DNA from 4 places in the Rhizobium sp. CFBP 13726 genome. Region 2 is predicted to be linked to each of the others. Evidence: predicted binding sites of a transcription regulator. Region 2 holds the regulator's gene; each other region holds the start of a gene.

Region 1 (3,068 bases), on a different contig from region 2:
GGTCGGCGTCGTTACGGGTCTTGCCTGGACAGAAGTCGGCGGTGAGCTCCTCACCATCGAAGGCGTCATGATGCCGGGCAAGGGTCGCATGACCGTCACCGGCAACCTCAAGGACGTGATGAAGGAATCGATTTCGGCTGCGGCATCCTATGTCCGCTCCCGTGCCGTCGATTTCGGCATCGAGCCGCCGCGCTTTGACAAGTCGGACATCCACGTGCACGTGCCGGAAGGTGCGACGCCGAAGGACGGTCCGTCGGCCGGTGTCGGCATGGCAACCGCGATCGTTTCGATCATGACGGGCATTCCTGTTCGCAAGGATGTCGCCATGACCGGCGAAATCACGTTGCGCGGCCGGGTGCTGCCGATCGGTGGTCTCAAGGAAAAACTCCTTGCGGCTCTGCGAGGCAACATCAAGGTTGTGCTGATCCCGGAAGAGAACGCGAAGGACCTCGCGGACATTCCGGACAACGTGAAAAACGGCATGGAGATCATCCCGGTGTCGCGTATGGGCGAGGTGATCAAGCACGCGTTGGTTCGCCTTCCCGAACCGATCGAGTGGGATGGCACGGTGGAGACTCCGGTCATTGCGACAGTTGACGGTGCCGACGACTCGTCGACAACGATCGCTCACTAAGCGGTGCCTTGAAGCCGCCACGAACTGATAAAAAAGCCGGCGAAAGCCGGCTTTTTTTGTGAAAAATGCCCAAGACCCCTTGTTTTTCAGGCTTTTTCGGAGCCTTTGGGTTGCCAAGTGCCGACGCAAAACTATTGTCGGCGCCGACCAAATGAGTCGTTCCAAAACCGTTGAAAGGGTGGAAATATGAACAAGACCGAACTGGTGTCCGCAGTGGCCGAAAAAGCCGGCCTCTCCAAGGCTGATGCCGCCTCTGCAGTCGATGCCGTTTTCGAGACTGTCCAGGCCGAACTGAAGAATGGTGGCGACATTCGCCTCGCTGGCTTCGGCAGCTTCTCCGTTTCGCGTCGCGAAGCATCCAAGGGCCGCAACCCGTCCACGGGCGCTGAAGTCGATATCCCGGCTCGCAACGTTCCGAAGTTCTCGGCCGGCAAGGGTCTCAAGGAAGCTGTTAACAGCTGATCGAAAGCATCTGGCGGCCTGCCGCCGTGATGCAAAGCGTTGAGAAGGCCCGGTGAGAACCGGGCCTTTTTCGTTGAACGGAAAGCGTGTTCGAGCCTTATCCGCAGGTCCGTTCTTTCTGCGTCCAAAACTGTCATCCGCCTGTCATGACAGTGCAGCACAAGCCGAGTGTAGTTTCACGGAGGCTTCCCATGACATTCTCGACACGCGCCGCTTTGACCGCGCTCCTCCTCGGCTCCGTTGCAGCTCCTGCCGGCGCCGAGCAAGTCTTCAACCGCATTGCATCCTTCCCGGTCGCCCAGAACCTGCCCAAGGGCGAGGACAAGGCGACCTCGTCGGAAATCATCACGGCCACCGCCGACGGCAACACGCTCATCTATTCCGATGCGCCGGGCGGCACGATTGGCTTTATCGACATCACCGACGCAAAAGCGCCGAAGGCAGGCGGCTCGGTCAAGATCGACGGCGAGCCGAACTCGGTCGCCGCAGTCGGTGCGAAGGTTCTCGTCACCATCGATCGGACCAAGGACCTCACCAAGCCCGCAGGCCAGCTCGGTGTGGTCGATATCGCCTCCCGGAAACTCGAGAACACCTGTGATCTCGGCGGCCAGCCGGACTCGGTCGTCATCTCGCCGGATGGCACGTTTGCGGCCATTGCCATCGAGAACCAGCGCGACGAAAAGCTCAACGACGGCGCTCTTCCGCAGCTGCCGGCCGGTGAATTGCAGATTGTCACCCTGAACAATGGCGTGCCGGTCTGCGACAGCATCCGTCACGTCGATCTGACGGGACTGTCCACCGTCGCTCCTGAGGATCCCGAGCCTGAATTCGTCAATATCAACGCCAACGGCGAAATCGTCGTGACGCTGCAGGAAAATAACCACATCGTCATCGTCGACAGCAAGACCGCAAAGGTTACCGCCCATTTCCCGGCCGGCACGGTTGATCTCGATGGCGTTGACATCAAGACCGACGGCGCACTGACCTTCTCCGGCAAGCTCACGGCCATTCCGCGCGAACCGGATGCGGTAAAGTGGCTCGGTACCGATCGTTTCGTTGTCGCCAACGAAGGTGATTACAAGGGCGGCTCGCGCGGTTTCACCATTTTCGATCGTACCGGCAAGGTTCTCTATGACGCCGGCACGTCGCTCGAATATGCTGTCGCCCGCGTCGGACACTTCCCGGAAAAGCGTGCCAAGAACAAGGGCATCGAGCCGGAAGGCCTGGAAGCTGCGACTTTCAACGGTCAGAAATATTTCTTCGTCCTGTCGGAACGCGGTTCGATGATCGCGGTCTACAAGGATACCGGTGCGGAACCGGAACTGGTGCAGCTTCTGCCCTCAGGCATCTCGCCTGAAGGCGCTGTCGCCATTCCCGGCCGCAACCTGCTCGCCTCCGCCAACGAAGCCGATCTCGGCGAAGACGGCGGTGCCCGCTCGCATGTCATGATCTACGAGCTTGGCGAAGGCGCAAAGGCCTATCCGATGCTCGTCTCCAAGGATGTCGACGGCAAGCCGCTCGGCTGGGGTGCCATGTCGGGCCTCGTCGGTGATGCGGAAAAGGACGGCATTCTCTATGCAGTCAGCGATAGCGTCTATGCCATGCAGCCCTCGATCTTCACCATCGACGCTACGAAGAAGCCGGCCGAAATCACCAGCGTGGTACGTGTGACCCGCAACGGTCAGCCGGCCCAGAAGCTCGATATCGAAGGTATCGCACTCGACGGCAAGGGTGGCTTCTGGCTGGCTTCCGAAGGCGACAGTGCCAAGTTCGTTGGTCACGGCATCTACAACGTCAGCGCAAAGGGCGAGATCAAGTCCGAGATCGCGCTGCCTGCAGAACTTCTGGCAGGCGAAACCCGCTTCGGCCTCGAAGGCATCACCACAACCGGTTCCGGCGACGACCTGACACTTTGGATGGCAATCCAGCGCGAATGGAAGGACGATCCGAAGGGCCAGGTGAAGCTTCTGTC
Region 2 (3,068 bases):
ATCGATCCCGAAATCACAAAAGAACCGTCTGCCCTCGTCGGTGATCAGGCCGGCTCCATCGCCGAGCAGCATGTAGCCGCTTCCTGTTAGGGCATCGGCGAGCGCGATGGCGAGACGGCCGGCCATGTGATCGTAACAGGTGCGGGCAAGCCGTAACGCTTCGTCTTTCGGGCCGACAGGATGATGGCGCTTCGGCCCATCCGCGGCGACTGCCATCAACGCGTGGATCGCGTGCGCGACTTCCGGAGAGGCAAGTCGGTAATAGCGGTGCCTGCCCTGCTTCTCGACCTCGATCAGGCGAGCCTGCGCCAGTTTGCCGAGATGGCCGCTGGTGGTCTGCGCGGTGACGCCGGCGTGGCGTGCCAGTTCGCCCGCCGTCAGCGCCTGTCCGCCCATCAGCGCGGACAGCATGTTGGCGCGTGCAGCATCGCCGATCAGGCTTGCAACTTCCGCAATCGTATTTCCTGAAACCATATTGGGCATGATCCAGTTCTAGCACCGGAAAACTTTGCCGTCAGCGGTCAACGGTTCGGCCGTCGTCGAAGCATTTCTTTTCCTGGTTCCGCTAAGAGGGGCGGAGATTGCATTCATGGGGACAGGAACTGGAATGGCGGACACCAAAACAAGCATGGCAACGGATCTGTTGCTGCTCCTCACGCTCGCGACGCTTTGGGGCGCGTCCTACACGCTGATCAAAGTCGGTGTGGAGACGATTTCGCCTGTCACCTTTATTGCCGTCAGAACACTGGTCGCCGGGCTCATTCTCGCTGCGGCACTACGCCTTCGCGGATTGAAGCTGCCGACCGACCGGCAGACCTGGAAGCTTTTCACGGTTCAGGCCTGCCTCAACAGCGCGGTCCCCTTCACCCTCATCGCCTGGGCCGAACAGACGACCGATGCGGGCCTTGCCACCATCTTGAGTTCAACGACGCCGATCTTCGCCTTTCTGTTGACGGCGCTGATCACCCGCCATGAAAGCGTCTCTGCGGCCAAGCTGTTTGGAGTTGCCGCAGGCATTGTCGGCATATGCCTGATCGTCGGCATGGAGGCGCTTGCCGGCTCGGGCGAGAGCCTCTGGGCGCAACTCGCCATCGTGGCGGCGACGATCTGCTATGCGGCGGCTGCCATCTTCGGCAAGAATTTTAAAGGATTGGACCCGATGATGCCCGCCGCGGGATCGCTGATTGCAGGGGCGGCCATCCTCATTCCCGTGAGCCTCGTGGTCGATCGGCCCTGGACGCTGACGCCCAGCGCCGATTCCATGCTCGCCCTGTTGGCGCTGGCGGTATTTTCGACGGCGCTGGCCTTCGTCATCTATTTCCGGCTGGTCCAGACGCTCGGCTCCGTCGGCACGACGGCGCAGGCCTATCTGCGGGTGCCGATCGGCGTTGGCATCGGCGTCGTGTTTCTCGGCGAAACGCTTGCCTCGACAGCCTGGCTCGGTCTCGCCTGCGTCGTGACCGGCGTGATTGCCATGACGCTGCCGGCTAGGAGACGCGGTGCTCAGGCTTCCATCGAGTAGCCGGCACCGCGGACCGTGCGGATGACGTCCTGCATGTTGGAAAAGTTGAGCGCCTTCCGGAGGCGCCCTACATGCACGTCGACGGTACGCTCGTCGACATAGATGTCATGGCCCCAGACGCCGTCGAGCAGCTGCGAGCGCGAAAAGACGCGGCTGGGCGACGCCATCAGGAATTCCAGAAGTCTAAACTCTGTCGGCCCGAGGCGAACTTCGCGGCTCTTGCGGTGAACGCGGTGGGTTTCGCGGTCGAGTTCGATGTCGCCGCATTTGAGGACGCTCGACAGCACTTCGGGTCGGGCACGGCGCAGCATCGCCTTGACGCGGGCCATCAGTTCCGGCGTCGAGAAAGGCTTGACCACATAGTCGTCTGCGCCGGTGGCAAGCCCACGAACGCGCTCGCTTTCTTCGCCGCGCGCCGTCAGCATGATGATCGGCAGGCGTTCCGTCTCCGGCCGCATACGCAGGCGACGGCAGAGTTCGATGCCTGAAACGCCCGGCAGCATCCAGTCGAGAATGAGAAGATCCGGAACGCGCTCCTGAAGCCTGATTTCCGCTTCGTCACCGCGAAGCACGGTATCGACCTCGTAACCCTCGGCCTCCAGGTTATACCGAAGGAGGACGCTGAGGGCCTCTTCGTCTTCCACGACTGCGATCTTCGGCTGCATTCCGACTTGCTCCGTCACTCGTCCCGAACCGCACTTAGATCCGCCAGATCCGCTCGCGCTGCTTCAGGTCATTGGTTTTGGCAGTTATCGTCCCGAAACCGGCAGGCGATTTCGGGAGAGCTGCATCATGTCCCGGCGGAGCCGAGCATGTTGGACGTATCGTCCTTCGGACGTTCGCCCTCCGGCTGTGCGCCGGTCGCGATGTAGTAGATGGTCTCGGCGATATTCGTCGCGTGGTCGCCGATGCGCTCGATGTTCTTGGCGCAGAACAGGAGATGGGTGCAGGTGGTGATGTTGCGCGGATCCTCCATCATGTAGGTGAGGAGTTCGCGGAACAGCGAGGTGTACATCGCGTCAATCTCTTCATCGCGCTGGCGGATGATTTCGGCTTTTTCCGCGGAGCGGTTGGCGAAGACATCAAGAACGTCCTTGAGCTGCACCAGCGCCAGTTCGGAAAGATGCTCCAGACCACGGGCGAGCTTGCGCGGGACGCCTGTTCCCTGCACGGCGAGCACGCGCTTGGCGGTGTTCTTACCAAGGTCGCCGACGCGTTCCAGGTCAGCTGCAATGCGCAGCGTGCCGATGATCTCGCGAAGGTCGGCCGCCATCGGCTGACGCTTGGCGATGGTGACGATCGCCTTGTCCTGGATATCGCGCTCGGCGTGGTCGAGAATGACGTCGTCCGAGATGACCTTCTGGGCCAGCGCCGAGTCGGAGTTGACGAGCGCACGCACGGCATCACCGCACATCTGCTCCGCCAGACCGCCCATTTCGGAAATCCGGCGGTTCAGGTATTTCAGTTCCTCGTCATAGGCCGAGAGAATATGGGTCGAAACCATGTGTCTGATCCTTGATGTCTGCAGTTGCGGCTGACGGGTTCT
Region 3 (3,068 bases), on a different contig from region 2:
TGCTGATGCAGATGCCCTTTTCTGTTTCGTCGTGGTGATGTCCGGGCTCTAGAGGCCTGCCGATCACCGCCTCACTGCTTTACTTCGCGTTGAGGAACTCGGCGGCTTCGATCAGGCTGAACTCGTTGTCATCAGCCTTGTTGACGGCGCGACCGGCCGAGAAGGGCAGGTTGTTGTCATTGCCGATGATCAGGTGTGTCGCGTCGATCTGGTCGACATTCTCGATCGTCACGAACGGCATGTCGTAGATGCCGTCCTTCGAGCCAGCCATCTTCTTGCTGTCGGGGTCCTTGATGTTCAGAAGGTCGATATAGCCGATCTTGCGGACGGCCGCGCCGACATTGGCGTCGGTCATCTCGATCTTGTAGACGCGCTTCAGTTCGGCCGGCGCATCAAAGCAATCCGGTTTCGGCTGCTTCGGATCGGCGCAGGCCTTGTCCTTGGTGCCGGCGCCGTTGTCGCGTTCGATGACGAGCGCGGTGGTGGCATCCAGCATGTTGAAATCGCCGATCGCGACACCCTTTTCAGACAGCGGATAGAGCCAGGAACGACCGGTCCAGCTTTTCGAAGCGATGTCGAATTCGATGACGCGCAGCGCGGTGCGCCCATCGGCCTGTTCGACCTTGCCGTCGTCGAGGAAGATCGGGCCTTCCAGCAGGCCGTAAAGCTTCTGCCCATCCTTCGATAGTGCCATGCCTTCATAGCCACCCGAACGCTTCAGGTTGAAGACCGGCATCTTGGCGGCGGGGTTGGCCGGCATCGAAAGGGTCGGGTTGTCAGGCGAGGTGACCTTCTTGCCGTCGACGGTGGTGGCAACGACGTCAGTCAGCTGGCCGAGCATGTCGACCTTGATGAGGTAAGGCCCGAATTCCTCGCCGAGCCAAAAACCGTCCGCGACGGGCTGGATCGATTCGATATCGAAATCGGCGCCGGTCAGGTAGCGCTTGTCGCTGCCTTCCATGGCGATCGGGAAGGGGGCGATCTTGTTCGGGTCCGACAGGAAGATGTTCTTGACGACATCGACCTTGTTGGTCGCCCAGTCGAACTTCACCTGGTGCAGGAACAGCATCGCGTCGGAGGAATTGGCCTTGGAGCCGAAACCGTTGTCGGAGAGCGTCCAGAACGTGCCGTCAGCCATCGCCTTGATCCCGGAAAAGCCCTGGATCGGCTGACCGTTGAATGGCAGCTTGACGTCGGTGACGCGAACACCGTCCTTGCCGTCGATCGATCCGAGCTTTTCCGTGCGCTTGCGGTCCGGCGTGGTGAACTTGCCCGATGTCTTGAGAAATTCAGGCGCATCGGTTGGAGCAGCAGTCACCGTATTGGCCGGCAGGATTGCCTGGCCCGCGAGCTTTGCGGGAAACTCCTTGTCGTCGGCCAATGCCGTGCCGGCGAGGAGGGTACTTACGAAAACGGAGGCTAAAAAGGTTTTGGTCATCAAATCACCTGTTCGAATGAGAAGAACACGCGACGTCGATAGGCGGGACGCATGACGGTAGGGTGATGATCGGTTGACGCTTGGATGAAGGTTTTACGTCGGTTTCTTGACGGTGCCAGAGCAGGTAGTTCAAGCGTCGCGGAGCCGGCCTGGAACGCTGCAAATAACTGGGATTTAAACGAAAAGGGATCGCGCTCCGGAGCTCCGGTTGCCGATCCCTTGTATTATGAAAGACGGTGAGGACGAGCCTTACAGCTCGACCGCCTCGACCTTCTTGTTGACGAAGCGCAACGCCACGCCGCCTTGGATCAGCTTGAGCGCCGTGTCGCCGAACAGTTCGCGACGCCAGCCGGAAAGGGCGGCCACTTCGGCCAACTCGCCTTCGGCAGCAATCTTTTCCAGATCGTCGGTATTGGCAAGCACCTTGGCGGCAACGCCCTGCTTGTCGGAAATGAGCTTCAGCAGAACCTTCAAGAGTTCGACGGCAGCGCCCGTGCCTTCCGGCAGGTGAACATGCTTCGGCGCATGCGGCATCTCGGTCTTCGGCAGCGCCAGCGCCGTATTGACAGCCTCGACGATCGCGGCGCCTGAGGATGAGCGTTCCCAGCCCTTCGGCACGGTGCGAAGACGTCCGAGAGCTTCGGTATCCTTCGGCTGCTGCTGGGCAATCTCGTAGATCGCATCGTCCTTCAACACGCGCGAGCGCGGCACGTTGCGGCTGCGCGCCTCACGTTCGCGCCATGCGGCGACGAATTTCAGGATCGCCAGTTCGCTTGGCTTCCTCAGCCGCGACTTCAGACGAAGCCAGGCATCGTCGGGATGCAGATCATAGGTCGACGCGCTCTCGAGAACCGCCATTTCCTCCGTCAGCCAGAGGGCACGGCCTTCACGTTCCAGTTGTTCTTTCAGAGACAGATAGACGTCGCGCAGATGGGTGACGTCAGCCAGCGCATAGTCGAGCTGCTTTTCGGAAAGCGGCCGGCGGCTCCAATCGGTAAAGCGCGACGACTTGTCGATCTGCACGCCCTTGATGCGGTTGACCAGCTGGTCGTAGGAGACGCTGTCGCCGAAGCCGCACACCATGGCGGCGACCTGCGTATCGAAGATCGGGTGCGGCACGAGATTGCCGAGATGGTGGATGATCTCGATATCCTGGCGCGCGGCATGAAACACCTTGGTGACCGCCGTGTTCGCCATCAGCTCGAAGAAGGGCTTGAGGTCGAGCCCTTTTGCCAGCGGATCGACGAGAACTTCGACTGTCGGGCTCGCCATCTGGATCAGGCAGAGTTCCGGCCAGAAGGTCGTCTCTCTCAAGAACTCCGTATCGATGGTGATGAAGTCTGACTGAGCCAGCTTTTCGCAGGCTTCCTGAAGGGCAATTGTTGTTTCGATCATCGTCTCATTCACGTGCAGGTGGTCAACCTTCCTTTCCCTTCCCGCCGCAGATGTCAAGACAAACGGCCAGCCTTTCCCGGAAGCGGGCGGCTATTTCCTGTTGTTGCCGTCAGCGTCCCTGTCCTTGTCGCCACCACGGTCCGCAGGGTCTGCAAGCCGGTTGAAATAGGCCGACGTGCGCAGGAGGGCCCGGAAGCGCGAACTCCGCTGCTGCGGCGGCACCGGTGCCCGCACC
Region 4 (3,068 bases), on a different contig from region 2:
CGTCTTTTACAATTTCGGGATCGTGATTGCTCATGGAAGATGCGGATAATCCTCGAGGTCCCCGGGGTCAATCGCCAGCGATGCCGCATCTCCCCGGCGATCATGTCGATCTCCTGATCATCGGCGGCGGCATCATGGGCATCTGGGCTGCGGTCAAGGCGGAACGGCTCGGCATCCGAACCCTTTTGGTCGAAGCCGGACGGTTGGGGCAGGGTGCCAGCGGCGGCATTCTGGGTGCGCTGATGTCGCATGTGCCCGACCGCTGGAACGACAAAAAACAGGCGCAGTTCGATGCGCTGGTCGCCCTCGAAGACGAAGTTTCTAGGCTTGAAGGCGAGACCGGGCTGTCCTGCGGTTATCGCCGCTCCGGTCGGCTGATCCCGCTGCCGAAGCCGCATCTCAGACCCATCGCCCTACGCCATCAGCAGGAGGCGGAGGTCAACTGGCGGCACGACGGCGATCCGTTCCACTGGCATGTGCTCGATGCGTCGCCTTTCGACGGATGGCCGGACCCGGCCTTTACCGAAGCCGGCATCGTGCACGACACGTTTGCCGCCCGCGTTTCCCCGCGCCATCTGATGGCTGCGCTGGCGGCCTTCCTTGGCAAAGCCCGGCACGTGCGCCTGGTCGAAGGACTGCAGGCGGAGCGGATCGACCCCGTGGCAAACCGCGTCGAGTTTTCCGATGGACGCTCGATCGGTTTTGGCCATTGCATGATTGCGGCCGGTCCGCAGTCGTTTCCGCTGCTCGGGCCCCTGTCTCCATCCATCTCGGTTCCGCTGGGACAGCCGGTGAAGGGGCAGGCGGCGCTGCTGAAGGCCGATATCGATCCGTCGCTTCCGATCCTGTTTCTCAACGGGCTCTATGTGATCGCCCATGACGATGGCCACGTGGCGGTCGGCAGCACCAGCGAGGAGGAATTCGACGCGCCGTTTGCCACCGATGCCAAGCTCGACGATCTCCTGGTCCGCGCCCGCGCGCTCGTGCCGGCACTTTCCGGTGCGGAAGTGGTGGAGCGCTGGGCCGGGCTACGGCCGAAGGCGATCGGTCGGGAGCCGATGGTCGGTCCGCATCCCGACCATCCGCGCGTCATTGCTCTCACCGGCGGCTTCAAGGTCAGCTTCGGGCTTGCCCACAGGCTTGCAGATGCTGCGCTCGGTTTCGTCATCGGCCAGAAGCACTCGCTACCCGAGAGTTTTATACTTTCGGATCATCTTGCGGTTGCTACGCGTTAAACGCGCGTTTCGGCCCTTTCTCGTCGTTAATCTGTCACGCAAATCGCGTAACCCAATTCGTGGGGTTGATGAGCATGCGTGAATAAACGAACAGGGGCAGAAAAGGTGACGCATGCGCTACGCACTCTATTTTACGCCACCTGCGCATGATCCGCTGACGCTTGCCGCGGCGCAATGGCTAGGCCGCAGTGCCTATTCCGGCGAGGCGATGGAGCCGCCCGAGATCTGCAACCTTGGTTTGCACGAGATCGCCTATCATACCGCGCTGCCGCGCCGCTGCGGTTTTCACGCCACGCTCAAGGCGCCGTTCCGGCTCGCTCCTGCTATTACCGAACAGATGCTGCTGCGCGATCTGATGCACTTTGCGGGATCGCATGATCCTTTCGAACTGCCGCTTCTCGAAGTGGCGCGTCTCGGCAATTATTTCGGGCTCGTTCCGGCTGTGCCTTGCGAGCGGATGCGGTTTCTCGCCTGCGCCGTCGTGCAGGAATTCGATGCGTTTCGGGCGCCGCTCTCGGAAGGCGAACTCGAACGCGCCGATCCCGGCGATCTTTCGGCGCCGCAGTTTTCCAATCTCTATCGCTGGGGCAACCCATACGTGATGGAAGAATACCGCTTCCACATGACATTGACCGGCCCGATGACAGCGGCCGAGATGCCGCGTTTCGAAACCGCCTTGCGCGCCCATTTCAACCCGTATCTGCTGCGTCCCCTGGAAATCGCCAATATCGCGCTGTTCGTCGAGAATGAGCCCGGTGCGCCGTTCCATGTGCATTCGCTGCATCCGATGGGGCGCGTTTCCGCCCGCAAGATCGCCTGAGCGATCACGTTCCGTCTCGACATCGGCGGAAAGGCTGGGCTACCTTCCACAAGAGATAATCGAGGTGGACCATGCCCATAACCATAAAAGACTACCCCCGCGATCTCGTCGGCTACGGCCGCCACACGCCTGATCCGAAATGGCCCGGCGGCGCCAATATCGCCGTGCAGTTCGTGATCAACTACGAAGAGGGCGGCGAAAGCTCGATCCTCGACGATGATCCGGCGTCGGAAAACCTCTTGTCGGAGATCGTCGGCGCCGCCGCCTGGCCGGGGCAGCGCAACCTCAACATGGAATCGATCTACGAATACGGTTCGCGCGCCGGCTTCTGGCGGCTGCACCGGCTGTTTACCGAACTCAACGTGCAGACCACCGTTTACGGCGTGACGCTTGCCATGGCCCGCAACCCTGAGGCTGTCGCTGCGATGAAGGAAGCTGGCTGGGAAATCGCCAGCCACGGTTACCGCTGGCTCGAATACAAGGATTTCGACGAAGCGCGGGAACGCGAACACATAATCGAAGCGGTGCGGCTGCATACGGAGCTTACCGGCGAACGTCCCTACGGCATGTATCAGGGCAAGCCATCCGACAACACGCTGAAGCTCGTCATGGAAGAGGGCGGTTTCCTCTATTCGTCCGACAGCTACGCCGACGATCTGCCCTATTGGGTTCCCGGGTTGGATGGCAAGCCGTTCCTGATCATCCCCTATACGCTGGAAACCAACGACATGCGCTTTGCCACGCCGCAGGGTTTCAACACCGGCGATCAGTTCTTCACCTATCTAAAGGATGCGTTCGACACACTTTACCGGGAAGGCGAGGAGGGGGCGGCAAAGATGCTGTCGGTCGGCCTGCATTGCCGCCTCGTCGGGCGCCCAGGCCGCGTGGCGGCGCTGCGCCGGTTCATGGAATACGTGCTCTCCCACGACAAGGTCTGGCTGCCGCAACGCATCGAGATCGCCCGCCACTGGCATGCCCATCACAAGCCCTCAGATGTGTCGGCCCCAAGCACG

The links. Region 2 encodes PhoB, which activates phosphate uptake and scavenging genes when phosphate is short. Its sites were predicted from a motif close to TGTCATNNANCTGTCAT; they were not measured.
Region 1: IFT66_RS03045 (esterase-like activity of phytase family protein) is a predicted target of PhoB. The motif match lies at 1,228-1,244, and genes of this name have one in related genera.
Region 3: IFT66_RS02750 (esterase-like activity of phytase family protein) is a predicted target of PhoB. The motif match lies at 1,512-1,528, and genes of this name have one in related genera.
Region 4: IFT66_RS08990 (DUF1045 domain-containing protein) is a predicted target of PhoB. The motif match lies at 1,257-1,273, and genes of this name have one in related genera.

Annotation. Positions count from the first base shown of each region.
Region 1 covers NZ_JACYUU010000001.1:621,369-624,436, forward strand. The annotation lists gene lon (endopeptidase La) at 1-634, shown strand, start outside; gene hupB (DNA-binding protein HupB) at 821-1,096, shown strand; gene IFT66_RS03045 (esterase-like activity of phytase family protein) at 1,288-3,068, shown strand, end outside.
Region 2 covers NZ_JACYUU010000003.1:377,191-380,258, reverse strand. The annotation lists gene IFT66_RS15890 (ArsR/SmtB family transcription factor) at 1-483, opposite strand, end outside; gene IFT66_RS15885 (DMT family transporter) at 608-1,522, shown strand; gene phoB (phosphate regulon transcriptional regulator PhoB) at 1,504-2,187, opposite strand; gene phoU (phosphate signaling complex protein PhoU) at 2,313-3,026, opposite strand.
Region 3 covers NZ_JACYUU010000001.1:561,386-564,453, forward strand. The annotation lists gene IFT66_RS02750 (esterase-like activity of phytase family protein) at 80-1,438, opposite strand; gene rnd (ribonuclease D) at 1,688-2,833, opposite strand; gene IFT66_RS02760 (MFS transporter) at 2,924-3,068, opposite strand, start outside.
Region 4 covers NZ_JACYUU010000002.1:411,750-414,817, reverse strand. The annotation lists gene mnmD (tRNA (5-methylaminomethyl-2-thiouridine)(34)-methyltransferase MnmD) at 1-34, opposite strand, end outside; gene IFT66_RS08995 (NAD(P)/FAD-dependent oxidoreductase) at 33-1,235, shown strand; gene IFT66_RS08990 (DUF1045 domain-containing protein) at 1,348-2,055, shown strand; gene puuE (allantoinase PuuE) at 2,127-3,068, shown strand, end outside.